Regions from separate parts of the Priestia sp. P1_B12_1 genome, predicted to be linked through region 1. Evidence: a T-box and tRNA genes for the amino acid it is inferred to sense, from the RefSeq annotation. Region 1 holds a T-box; the other holds one or more tRNA genes.
The links. A T-box is a leader RNA that pairs with one kind of tRNA and senses whether it is charged. The one in region 1 lies ahead of thrS (threonine--tRNA ligase), so its partner is inferred to be a tRNA-Thr.
Positions count from the first base shown of each region.

Region 2: it encodes a tRNA-Thr, which carries the amino acid that the T-box ahead of thrS (threonine--tRNA ligase) is inferred to sense. The anticodon was not compared.

Region 1 is NZ_JBFTZR010000003.1:103,404-109,639, forward strand. It holds gene AC1D0Y_RS11530 (MFS transporter) at 1-419, shown strand, start outside; gene AC1D0Y_RS11535 (amino acid permease) at 483-1,883, opposite strand; gene AC1D0Y_RS11540 (hypothetical protein) at 2,268-2,474, shown strand; gene thrS (threonine--tRNA ligase) at 2,646-3,863, opposite strand; T-box leader at 3,918-4,146, opposite strand; T-box leader at 4,186-4,411, opposite strand; gene AC1D0Y_RS11550 (sulfatase family protein) at 4,814-6,236, opposite strand, start outside.
Region 2 is NZ_JBFTZR010000001.1:133,094-139,329, reverse strand. It holds gene AC1D0Y_RS00785 (TetR/AcrR family transcriptional regulator) at 1-223, opposite strand, end outside; gene AC1D0Y_RS00780 (DHA2 family efflux MFS transporter permease subunit) at 488-2,011, shown strand; gene AC1D0Y_RS00775 (aromatic ring-hydroxylating oxygenase subunit alpha) at 2,043-3,095, opposite strand; tRNA gene AC1D0Y_RS00770 (tRNA-Thr) at 3,305-3,377, shown strand; gene AC1D0Y_RS00765 (ABC transporter ATP-binding protein) at 3,643-4,593, shown strand; gene AC1D0Y_RS00760 (ABC transporter permease/substrate-binding protein) at 4,593-6,116, shown strand.

The sequences.
Region 1 (6,236 bases):
CGCTCGGAAACGTTGTTGGAGGCAAGCTAGCAGACTGGAAGTTAATGCCTTCGGTTGTAGGTATATTTGCTTTTCTTTGTATTGTGCTGACTATTTTTACGTTCACTGTTAAAAGCCCAACAGCAGCTATTATCACGATGTTTTTCTGGGGAGCAGCAGCGTTTGCTGTAATGCCTGGTATTCAAGTGAAAATTATGAACTTAGCACAGGAAGCACCTGCTTTAGCTTCTACTTCGAATCACTCATTTGCTAACTTAGGAAATGCTTTTGGCGCCTTTTTCGGAGGCGTAATTATTAACCATATGGGACTTCCTTCACTTCCTTGGGTTGGCGCCATTTTTGTAGGAACGGCTTTTGTTATTAGCACTTGTCTTTTTATTGTGGAAACACGCAAAAAACATAGTGAACAATCGTCCTGACTGTCTAACAAATGAACAAAAAGCAAAAAAAGAGCCTTTCTTGGATGAAAGGCTCTTTTTTTGCTAGCTCGCTTTTTTCATTTCTTTACTTGTTAATCGACTGTGTTTACGAGAATAACCTATATACACAAATATACCAAGCACAATCCATATGCTAAAATACAGCCATGTTGTTTTAGGAAGATTAATCATTAAAAATAAACAAGATAATACAGATAAAATTGGTAAAATCGGGACAAACGGCATTGTAAATCCGCGTTTTAAAGTTGGATGCGTTTTACGTAAGATGATAATGCTGACGCCCACCATGCCGAAAGTTAAAAGAGCACCGATATTTGCTAAATTCGCAAGTTCTTTTAGATCAATAAACCCTGAAATTAACGCTCCGATAATCCCTACTAGCCAAGTGGAAAGAGTCGGAACTCCTGTTTTCTCATTTGTTTTAGCAAATGCTTTTGGCAGCAAGCCGTCACGGCTCATTGAGAATAAAATGCGTGTTGCTGCATAAATGTAGGCGAAAATAACAGCCATGATTCCAATGACAGCTCCTGCAGCAATAATTCCTGCCACTGCATTTTGTCCTACTGAATGAAGAACATAGGCCATTGCTTCTGGAACGTTCAGTTCCTTATAAGAAACAACCCCTGTCATAACAAGGCATACTGCTACATAAATAATCGTGCAGATCACGAGTGAACTAATAATTCCAATGGGCAAATTACGCTGCGGATTCTTTACTTCTTCTGCTGATGTAGATAAGGCATCAAAACCTAAGAAAGCAAAAAATACGGCCGCACCTCCTGTCACAACACCTTCAATTCCATAAGGCATAAAAGGTGTCCAATTAGACGGTTTTACATAAAAAGCTCCTACAATAATAAAAAGAAGGATAATAAACAATTTAACAAGCACCATAAAGTTGTTCACTTTTTTACTTTCTTTTGTTCCTCTTGAAAGCAGCCATGTAATAAGAAGCGTAATACAAATAGCAGGAAGGTTTACTAGACCTCCATTTGCAGGGATTGTAATCAATTCTTTTGGCAGTGAAAAACCAAATCCTTCTAAAAAGTTGTTAAAATAAGAAGACCAGCCGTTTGCTACTGCTGACATTGTTAACAAGTAGACCGAAAGCAACGTCCAGCCCATTAAGTGTGCTACCACTTCGCCGATGGTTGCATATGTATAGGTGTAAACGCTACCAGATACAGGTATAGTTGAAGCAAATTCTGCATAGCATAGCGCTGCAAAACCGCATACAATAGAAGCCAATATAAAAGAAAAAATAACGGCTGGTCCAGCATCGTTAGCAGCTACTAAGCCTGTTAATACCAAAACCCCCGTTCCGATTACGGCTCCAATACCAAGAAGAGTCAAATCGAATGCTCCTAATGTTTTGACTAGAGATTTGTTTTGACTTTGTTCTAATAATTGCTCGATTGACTTCTTTTTAAATAGTTTTCCCATTGCACTCTCTCCTCTCTGTTGCCACTCATCCATTAAAAACTTGAAAATACCTTCTTTTCCCATTGGGCTGCGCGTTTTCACTTCAGATACAGAAGTAATTATATAGAAATAATTACTAACTTGTCTATTAGTATACTAATATCATTATGTATATTTCAAGAGTTTTTGTAAGCGATTTCTTAACATCGTTCTATTTTGGATTTATAAACTAAATAAAGAGATTATCATTGTGCGTACGTATAATAAGTTTGAATAAAAATAATATTCTAAAAGATTGTTTTATATGTTTTTAAATAACTTTTTTACTAACTATCTTCAGATATAAATTCCTGACATAGAGATTATTTACAGAACGATGAATGTTTTATCTTACCGGGTGTTATAATGATGAAAACTGAGGTGTATGAAGGGCGGAGAAAGATGATTAACTTACTTATTGGCTGTATTTTACTAGCATTAGGAGTATACTTTATGTTTAAATTTCTTTTTTACTCTCCTTCTAAAAAGAAGCGAGAGCAGCAAAACATGAACAAACCATCAGGTGAGGCTTCAGCTTCATCCCGTACAAACGATTCGAATGGAATAAGATAAATTTTTTTATAAAATACCGGCGTTTGTCTAAGGCAAAAGTTATACTGCTGATATATATTATCTTATACCCTTCTAGTTCAATATTCCCTTCATTTTGGTGTGAGACAAAATGAAGGGAATCACTATCCGACTTAAAAAATCGGATTTTTCTATTTAGTAAGGTAAATAGCTTCAATACACTCTGTTTGAATTCTTTTCTTTATTCAAGTGTACAGCTGCCTCTTCCACACTTACTGTTCCTATATTTTTCTTCCCGTGCTTTCGCATAGCAAGCGATTCATTTTCCACTTCTTTATCTCCTATCACAGCCATATAAGGAACTTTTAGCATTTCTACTTCTCGAATTTTCAGCCCTATTTTTTCAATGCGATCATCTACTTCAACACGATACCCTTTTAACTCCAGCTCGTGTTTCACTTTATATGCATATTCCACGTGCGGCGGTGCAATAGGCAAAAGCTTAAATTGAACAGGAGCCAGCCAAAGAGGAAATTGACCTTCGTAATGTTCAATCAAGATGGCCATAAATCGTTCAACGGAACCGTATATAGCGCGGTGAATCATTACGGGACGATGCGGTTTATTGTCTTCTCCGATATACATACAGTCAAACTTCTCCGGCATTAAGAAATCAAGCTGAACTGTTCCGCACTGCCAGCTGCGACCTAAGGAATCTAAAATATGAAAATCGATTTTCGGCCCATAAAAAGCTCCGTCTCCTTCATTTACCTGATAGTCTAAGCCTTTTTCACTTAACACAGATTGAAGCGCCTTTTCTGCTTGGTTCCATGTTTCAATATCTCCCATGAATTTTTCAGGTCGTGTGGATAGCTCCACTTTGTAATCGAAGCCAAAATGTGAGTAAAAGTCATGGATAAACGCTAGAATGCGGCTAATTTCAGCTTGGATCTGACTGAGCTTTACGAATAAATGAGCGTCGTCCTGTGTGAATGAACGGACTCTTAGCAAGCCGTTTAAAGACCCAGAAAGCTCGTGACGATGAACTAATCCAAGCTCTGCGTATCGAATCGGAAGTTCTCGGTAGCTTCTTCGCTTGCTGTTAAACAATAAAATGGCTCCCGGACAATTCATCGGTTTAATCGCATAGTTTTGTTTGTCAACATTTGAAAAATACATATTCTCATGATAGTGCTCCCAGTGCCCTGATTGTTCCCAGAGCTCCTGTTTCATCATGATGGGTGTTTTTATTTCTTGATAGCCTGCTTTATAATGCTTTTGTTTCCAGTAATTTTCTAACTCATTTCGAACAATCATTCCGTTAGGTAAGAAAAACGGCATACCAGGAGCTTCTTCCATTGACATAAACAGCTCCAGTTCTTGACCTAACTTTTGATGATTTCGCTTTTCTGCTTCCATTTGTTTTGACATGTTCATTCCTCCAATATGTTTTTATTCAACAAAAAAAACCGCATTCATCCCTAGTAAAGGGACGAATGCGGCCGTGGTACCACCCTAATTCCGTAAAATACTTATACGTATTTTACGCTTAAAAAGATAACGGTTTTACCGGGTGCGGTTTCAGTGTATACACATTCCCCGCCGCAGCTCCAAGGTGGTAAATTCATTTCGTTTTCTAAGGGTTCTCAGCCAGTGACCCTACTCTCTGTAAAGAAAATCCAAAAATGATTCATGTCCTTTTCATTGCTTGTATATTCATTTTTTCTACATAAAAAGCCGCACTCATCCCTAGTGAAGGGACGAATGCGGCCGTGGTACCACCCTAATTCCGTAAAATACCCATACGTATTTTACGCTTAAAAAGATAACGGTTTTACCGATTGCAGTTTCAGTTATGCACGTTCCCTGCAATAGCTCTAAGGTGGTAAATTAGATGATTTCTTAAGGGTTCTCAGCCAGTGGCCCTATTCTCTGCGAAGAAAACAGCATCTAATTCGTGTCCTTTTCATTGCCAAATACTGTTTATTAGTTGTTAAAAGCGATTATAGTGTATAAATTTAACAAAAGTCAAGAAGTAATTTTTATTTTTCAAATGGTATAGAATTACTTTATGCTTGAATTTTTGAAAAGTTACTTAAGAATACACGGACTGAAAAAGTTTTTTATTATACTATTAACGACTACATTCCATTCTTATTTTTACCTCTATTTTCACAGCAATAAAGGCGAAAAAGAAAGATGCTATAAGTCCTTATTTGTTTTATCTAAGCAGAATTAATGAAGTGAAACCAATACTACCCCAAACCAGAACAAGTAACCTAACACAAGTATCATCAAGTTTTTAATTTATATACTAAAATATTAAATACACCTTTTTCTGCTCACACAAATATTTAACTTGAATCCATAGAAACTATTTTTTATCTATCTTTAGACAAAAGCTCATCATGCATGCTTCCACTTTGCGGAAAAATCCGTTTTTTCCTGACTTGTTCTTTAAGAATAACGTCAAGCTGCCGCTGAATTTTCCTTGTTTCATTTGTCGAAAAATACGGGTGAGCCAGATTTACTGTTTCTAACGGATCCTTGGTCAAATTGTACATTTCAATTTGATCAGGAACACGGGTTGTTTTAAGGGTAGTAAAACTTACAGGGTAATCTTCATATTGCTCTCCGTGAATGAATTCATCTTTTTCGTCAGCTGCTGACCAAAATTGCGGATTATCATGATAGCGAGCGTATTTCCAAATTTCCTTTCCTGCCGCTGACGAAAACTCGACAATGACCGCTTGAATGTGATTAGGCTGAACAACTGACGGGTAGCTTTCTCCTAAAAAATTTGTTTGGTGAAGTCCTTTTGTCGGGTCATCATCCGTCATGAAGAAAATCGGTGTTTGCTCTTGCTCAAGAGACGATTCTCCTCGAAGTATATCTGACAGGTCTCGCCCAACAAATGGATGTACTTCCGTATGACTTTTTTGTAATTGCTTTTGAACAGCGGAAGCATCGATATTAGCTAAACTAAGCATTGTCGGGATCAAGTCAAGGTGACTAGTCAGTGTGTCTGTATGTTGATAACTAGGAAACAAACGCTTGTTATGAATGAGAAGCGGAACGTGAATAGATTCTTCATACATGTTGTACCATTTTTGATGTAATCCCCCGTGAGCTCCAAGCAAATCACCGTGATCAGACGTAAAAATAATAATTGTATTTTCATAGAACGAAGATTGTTCCATGGTCCGAAGAACTTTTAAAATTTGTGTATCAACATTTTTTTGCAGCTGATAATACAAGCGCCGGTAGAAGCTAGAATTTGGGGTTGGCTGCAGCGCTTTTGGATAGATGTATTTATAGCTGCTTTGAGCGCTAGGCTTTGTTTGTAAAGATTCTCTAATGGTAGGCGGCGGATCGATGTTCGGAATCGTCTCATCAATAGAAAACTGAAACATAGGAAGGTGTTTGGTAATCGCTCCAAACAGCGCAATGTCATGCGGGTTCACAAACGAAGCTACCATGAGCCAAGGCTGCTCAGTCGCTTGATGTTCTAATCGTTGAAAAAGCTCTATGATTTCCTCTGCATATATTTCGTCTCGTCCGCTCACTCCAACGGCCGCAGATGAACCAGAATTGTGCGGGTTTCTCCCTTCCGGTTCTGGACCAATCCACCCTGAAAAACCAAACTTTTCAAGCTTATTAGCGCGTTGATAGAGGCATTCTTTTTCCGGATCCGGTATTCCTGTTTGCATCTGGTAGCTGGAAAAAACATTATGTGTTCCTGGAATTAAGATGTTCTCATCGGAAATGTGCCATTTTCCTTTATAAAAGGTTTGATACCCAGCC
Region 2 (6,236 bases), on a different contig from region 1:
GGCTTTTACCAACCAGCAGCTGATTCCGCTCTTGTTCAATTGTTGTATGAAGCCAGGTAAAAACAGCGATTAATAATTCGTTTTTTGAAGAAAAATAGTTGTAGAATGTTCCTTTTGAAATGCCGCTATAATCAATGATGTCTTGAATAGATGTAGCTTGAAATCCTTTTTCAACGAAGAGATGGTGTGCATTTTTTACAACTTGCTGTTTTCGGTTATTCATTATTATCACCTAAATATAAAATTAGACTCATGGTCCAACTTTATGATACATGATTTAAAGCGTTTACACAAATATTCTTTTCAAAAAATGGACGATATCACGACAATATATTGATATAAAAGGATTATAGAACTGAAAAAGTCGATAAAATAAAGGACATGAACGCAAGATTTTTCACTTGCATAAATTGAACTCACAGTATAATATACTCTATGTAGAACATGTGTCTAAAAAAATGAACTTAAAGTATAAGGAGGTACAATAATGAGTCAATCGATAAATCAAATGGAAAAGCCGCCTTATGGCATAATTGCTATTTTGTTAATTGGCGCTTTTATCTCATTATTGAATGAAACGTTATTAAATGTGGCGCTTCCATCTATTATGAAAGACTTAGATGTGACAACGTCAACTGTCCAGTGGCTTTCTACTGGTTATATGTTAGTGAATGGTATTATGATTCCAACTACCGCTTTTTTAATTCAGCGCTATTCTGTGAGAGGCTTATTTTTAACGGCGATGACTTTATTTACAGCGGGAACAATACTTGCCGGTGCTTCGCCCGTATTTTCGGTTTTGTTAACCGCTCGTATTATTCAAGCATCAGGCGCAGCCATTATGATGCCGCTTTTAATGAACGTATTGCTCACAAGTTTTCCATTAGAAAAACGCGGAGCTGCGATGGGGATTTTCGGTTTAGTTATGATTTTTGCTCCGGCAATTGGTCCTACTTTATCAGGGTGGCTAATTGAACACTATGAGTGGAGAATGCTGTTCCACCTTGTTACGCCAATCGCGGCAATTGTGTTAATAGGCTCTTTCTTCCTATTAAAAGACAAAAAAGAAAAAGTGGAAATCAATTTGGATTTCCTATCGCTTGTGTTATCTACGATTGGATTTGGGGGACTTCTATACGGATTTAGCTCAGCAGGAGATAAAGGCTGGGATTCTGTGGAAGTATACGGCACCATTATCATAGGAGCTGTGGCGCTGATTTTATTTATTACGCGTCAGTTCAAGCTTAAAACACCTATGCTTGAATTCCGCATTTTTAAATATCCAATGTTTGCTTTATCATCAACGATTTCAATGGTGATCACAATGGCATTATTCTCAGCCATGCTGCTAATGCCAATTTATGTTCAAACGGTACGAGGCATTTCTCCGCTTCATTCAGGATTACTAATGCTTCCGGGTGCGCTATTAATGGGTGTGATGTCACCGATTACCGGAAAATTATTTGATAAATTTGGAGCACGTGCACTGGCTGTAACGGGTCTAACGATTACAGCCGTTACGACGTATTTCTTCAGTAACTTAGAGCTTGATACGACGTATACAACGCTCATTACGCTTTACACGCTTCGCATGTTCGGAATGTCTATGGTGATGATGCCGGTTATGACAAACGGATTAAATCAGCTGCCGCAGCGCTTTAATCCGCATGGTACTGCGATGAATAACACGCTTCAACAAGTATCGGGAGCTATTGGTTCGGCTCTTTTAGTAACGGTGATGTCAAACCGTACAGCTACGCATGCAAAAGAGCTCGCTCAAGATGCAATGAGCGGAGCAGGAGCAGCGAATGCAACCGCAGCCGGGGCAGCTCAAATGAAAGAACAGATTGGGATGCAGGCAATGGTACAAGGGATTAACGATGCGTTTGCCGTCTCAGTAGTACTAGTGGTGGTTGCCTTAATTCTTTCATTGTTTATGAAACGCGCCACGCCGGCAAGTGAAGATGAAGTGATAAAGGAAAAAGCAGGACGCGAGCAGTTTGCTAAATAAAAAAATCCCCGCTGAGACAGCGGGGATTTCTTTAGCTTGTATATCTAAAGCTTAAGCCCATTTTCTTTAATAATTTCCGGTAGCCGATGGACGTTTGATCAGCCATAATATGCGCTTCCATCTGCAGATCTAAAGGCAAGTCTTCAGGCTTTTGGTTTTCAACCATTTCGCGGTCTTCGTCAAAGACGCGAAGGTTAAAGTCATACACACCTTCAACGGGAGAATCTTTGTCAAAGTTTCGAGCGATTGGTGCGAATAAACGTGTTTCGCGGGCTGAAATAGGAGAGACTGCATTCATAATCCACAGCTCTGTGCCTTCTGGGAAGTATACTTTTAGCGTAGCTGTAAACGGCGGATAAACATCAAAGACGCGAAGCCATTTAAAATCAGGTGGATTTAAATGCTGCTGTTCTTTGGAATAATTACTCACGGTGCTCGTATATTCTACATGAAGCCCATAATCTGTATCGCTTACTTTATATTTAGGCACAAAGGCGTTGGTTCGATCACCAAATGTGTCCGTGTGAACCCAGGCAAAATGAGCTACGTCTAAAAAGCCTTCCATTTGACGACCGGCCGAACCCATGATATCAAAGCTCGGACAAACAATTTGCTGAAAATCAGGGTCCTCCCACGCATCGAAGTAAGGCAGGTTATCTTGTTCTCCTGTCAGGGAAGTCCACACTAATCCAAATCGTTCAATAACTGGATAGACGGCCATACACAGGCGGGGAGAAATGTTGGCATCAGGGTGAGCTGGAATCGACGTGCATGCGCCGTCCGTTGCATAGCGGAAGCCGTGGTAAGGACAGACAATTTCATCATCTTCCACCCAGCCCATGCTAAGCGGGGTGCCTCGGTGAACGCATAAATCACGAGCCGCTACTACTTTGTGTGTGGTACGGTATAGAACTAGATTTACATCTAGCAGTTTTACGGACGTTGGTTTCTCTGTTACATCACTGCAGCGTGCGACGGGATACCAATACTTGGCGAGCGTCGTCCAATCTTCCAGGCTGAACGTGCAGTCTCTTGGGTAGGGAGTTGCCGTTTTTGATTTGGTCATGGTTGGTTGCTGTTCCATCTATTTTCTTCCTTTCTTTTGTAAGCTCTTTTACTAAGGGTAATATAAAAAAAGAAAATTCACACAATTTATGTAAGGAGTTCTAACATAAAATATGGAACTTTGTAGAAAATGCGAATTTCAGAAGACGCAAATTAGAGAATATACCAATAAAAAAATTAAAAAAGCGCTTCCTAAATGAATTTAAACGTGATATAATTTTCCAAGACGCTGGTGTAGCTCAGTAGGTAGAGCACTTGCATGGTAAGCAAGAGGTCGCAGGTTCGATCCCTGTCGCTAGCATACTAAAAAACCTTCTTTCTTGTTGAAAGAAGGTTTTTTTATTTGTGTCGGCTTCAAAATTATTCTCCGAATTATTCTTTCCCGCCTTGTGAAAACTTTAACAGTTTGATAGCCTTATTAGGAAGCTGTGAGAAACTATGTGTATCTTTTCCCCTATGTCTTATGCATCATATTTAGAAATATTCTTAAAAGAATGTTTATTGCCTCTAAGTATTGGGTACACGAAATTAGGGGTTAAATTTCAACAGGGAGTGTGAACGATAATTTGATTACGTTTAAGAATGTGTCAAAGCAATATCCAGACGGTACGACCGCCGTGAAAAATATTAATCTAGAAATTAAAGAAGGAGAGTTTTTCGTTTTAATTGGTCCGAGTGGGTGTGGGAAAACAACCACCTTAAAAATGATTAACCGTCTTCATGATATTACCGAAGGAGAACTATACATAAAAGATAAGCTCGTATCGGACCACAACATACATGAGCTGCGCTGGAACATTGGCTATGTCCTGCAGCAGATTGCTCTTTTTCCTCATATGACCATTGCTGAAAATATAGCCATTGTACCCGAGATGAAGCATTGGAAGAAAAACAAAATCAAAACGCGTATTGATGAACTGCTTACCTTGGTAGGACTAGACCCAAAGCAGTATCGAAACCGAAAGCCGTCTGAGCTCTCAGGTGGCCAGCAGCAACGTGTAGGTGTAGCACGTGCCCTCGCAGCTGATCCCCCCGTTATTTTAATGGACGAACCCTTTAGTGCCCTCGATCCGTTAAGCCGCGAACAGCTTCAGCAAGATGTTATTAGCTTAAAAGAAAAAATCAAAAAAACATTTGTGTTTGTTACGCACGATATGAGCGAAGCGATGACGCTTGGAGATCGTATCTGCCTAATGAAAGATGGGGAAATTGTTCAAGTTGGAACCCCGGAGGAATTCATTCAAAAGCCTAAAAATGAATTTGTAAAAACATTTATTGGGAATCAAGGAAATACTTTATTTGAGACATTGGATATGTTTGTCAAAGAAAGTGAACAGCCAGACGTAGAACCTACTGAAGAGTTAGCTTCAACGGCTACTGTTCAGCAGGCAATGGACGCCCTTTACGACCATGAAGCAATAGCCGTGAAAAAAGGGAGCAAACGTATTGGCGTTGTAACGCGCAAAACTCTATTAGCGTTTCTTTCTGATAAAACGAAAGAAGGAGGAACGCTGTAATGAATGCACTAAGCACATTATTAGATCAACGAGGAGATGCACTGTTTCAAGCTCTTCTTGAACACATTCAAATTTCAGTACTGGCTCTTGTTATCGCCGTATTAATTTCAGTGCCGCTCGGACTGTACTTAACGAGGCATGACCGCATTGCTGAACCGATCATTGGCGTAACAGCCGTACTGCAAACCATTCCTTCACTCGCTTTATTAGGATTACTGATTCCTCTTGTCGGAATTGGAACCTTTCCCGCGGTTATTGCACTGTTTTTATATTCGCTTCTTCCTATTGTACGAAATACATATACCGGAATTAAAGAAGTGGACCCATCTTTAATTGAAGCATCCAAAGCCATGGGGATGAACTCGTGGAGACGATTAATCAAAGTAGAACTTCCTCTAGCGCTTCCTGTCATTATGGCCGGAATTCGCACAGCGATGGTACTCATTATTGGTACAGCGACAATCGTGGCTCTTATTGGAGCGGGCGGACTCGGAAGCTTAATTTTGCTTGGTATTGACCGAAGCGATAATAGTTTGATTTTATTAGGAGCCATTCCAGCAGCATTATTAGCGCTTATTTTTGATGGAATTCTGCGAACGATTGAACACTCAGCTAAAAAAGGGTCCAAAAAACGCTCGTTTATTATGATCATCGTATTAATACTCATTCTTGTTTCTCCGTTTGCAGCGATGAGCGCAACAAAACCAGACCTTGTTATCGGAGGGAAAATTGGTGCAGAACAAGATATTTTAATTAATATGTACAAAGAATTAATTGAAGATCAAACCGATATGAAAGTAAATCTTCGTTCGTCGCTTGGGAAAACGGTATTTGTATTTGAGGCTCTGCGTAACAAGGAAATTGATTTGTACCCTGAATATACGGGTACAGCCATTGTGACGCATCTAAAGGAACAGCCGGACAGCAAAGATGAAACAGGGGTGTACAACCAGGCAAAAGAAGGATTTCAAAAGAAATTCGGCCTTGTCTATTTAGATCCAATGAAGTTTAATAATACGTACACATTGACCGTGACAAAAGAATTTGCCAAAGAAAACAATCTAACGACTGTTTCAGATTTGGCAAATGCAACAGATAAAGTAAAAGCAGGGTTTACGCTTGAGTTTAAAGATCGTGAAGACGGCTATGTAGGCATTCAAAAAGAATATGGTCTTACCTTCCCGAATATTAAAACGATGGAGCCGAAGCTTCGCTATCGCGCTGTAGAAAAAGGCGATATTAATATGCTGGATGCTTACGCAACAGATCCTGAAATCAAACAGTTTGGTTTGAAAGTCTTAAAAGACGATCAGCAGTTCTTCCCTCCGTATCAAGGAGCGCCTGTGCTTCGTGAAGATACGCTAAAAGAGCATCCTGAACTGAAAAAAATCTTAAATCAACTGGGCGGTAAAATCAGTGATGACGAAATGCGTGAAATGAACTATCAAGTAAATGCAAAAGGAAAAACGGCTGAAGAAGTTGCTCATCAATTCTTAGTGAAAAAAGGATTAATTAAAGAGTAAAAACGAAGAAACAGAGCTAGAACAACAGTATGTTAGTTGAAAGAAGATCCGAATGATGAATCGTTCGGATCTTTTTAGTTTAGTTGTTTCTAGCAGTTGATTTCCCTGCAAGAAGGGATC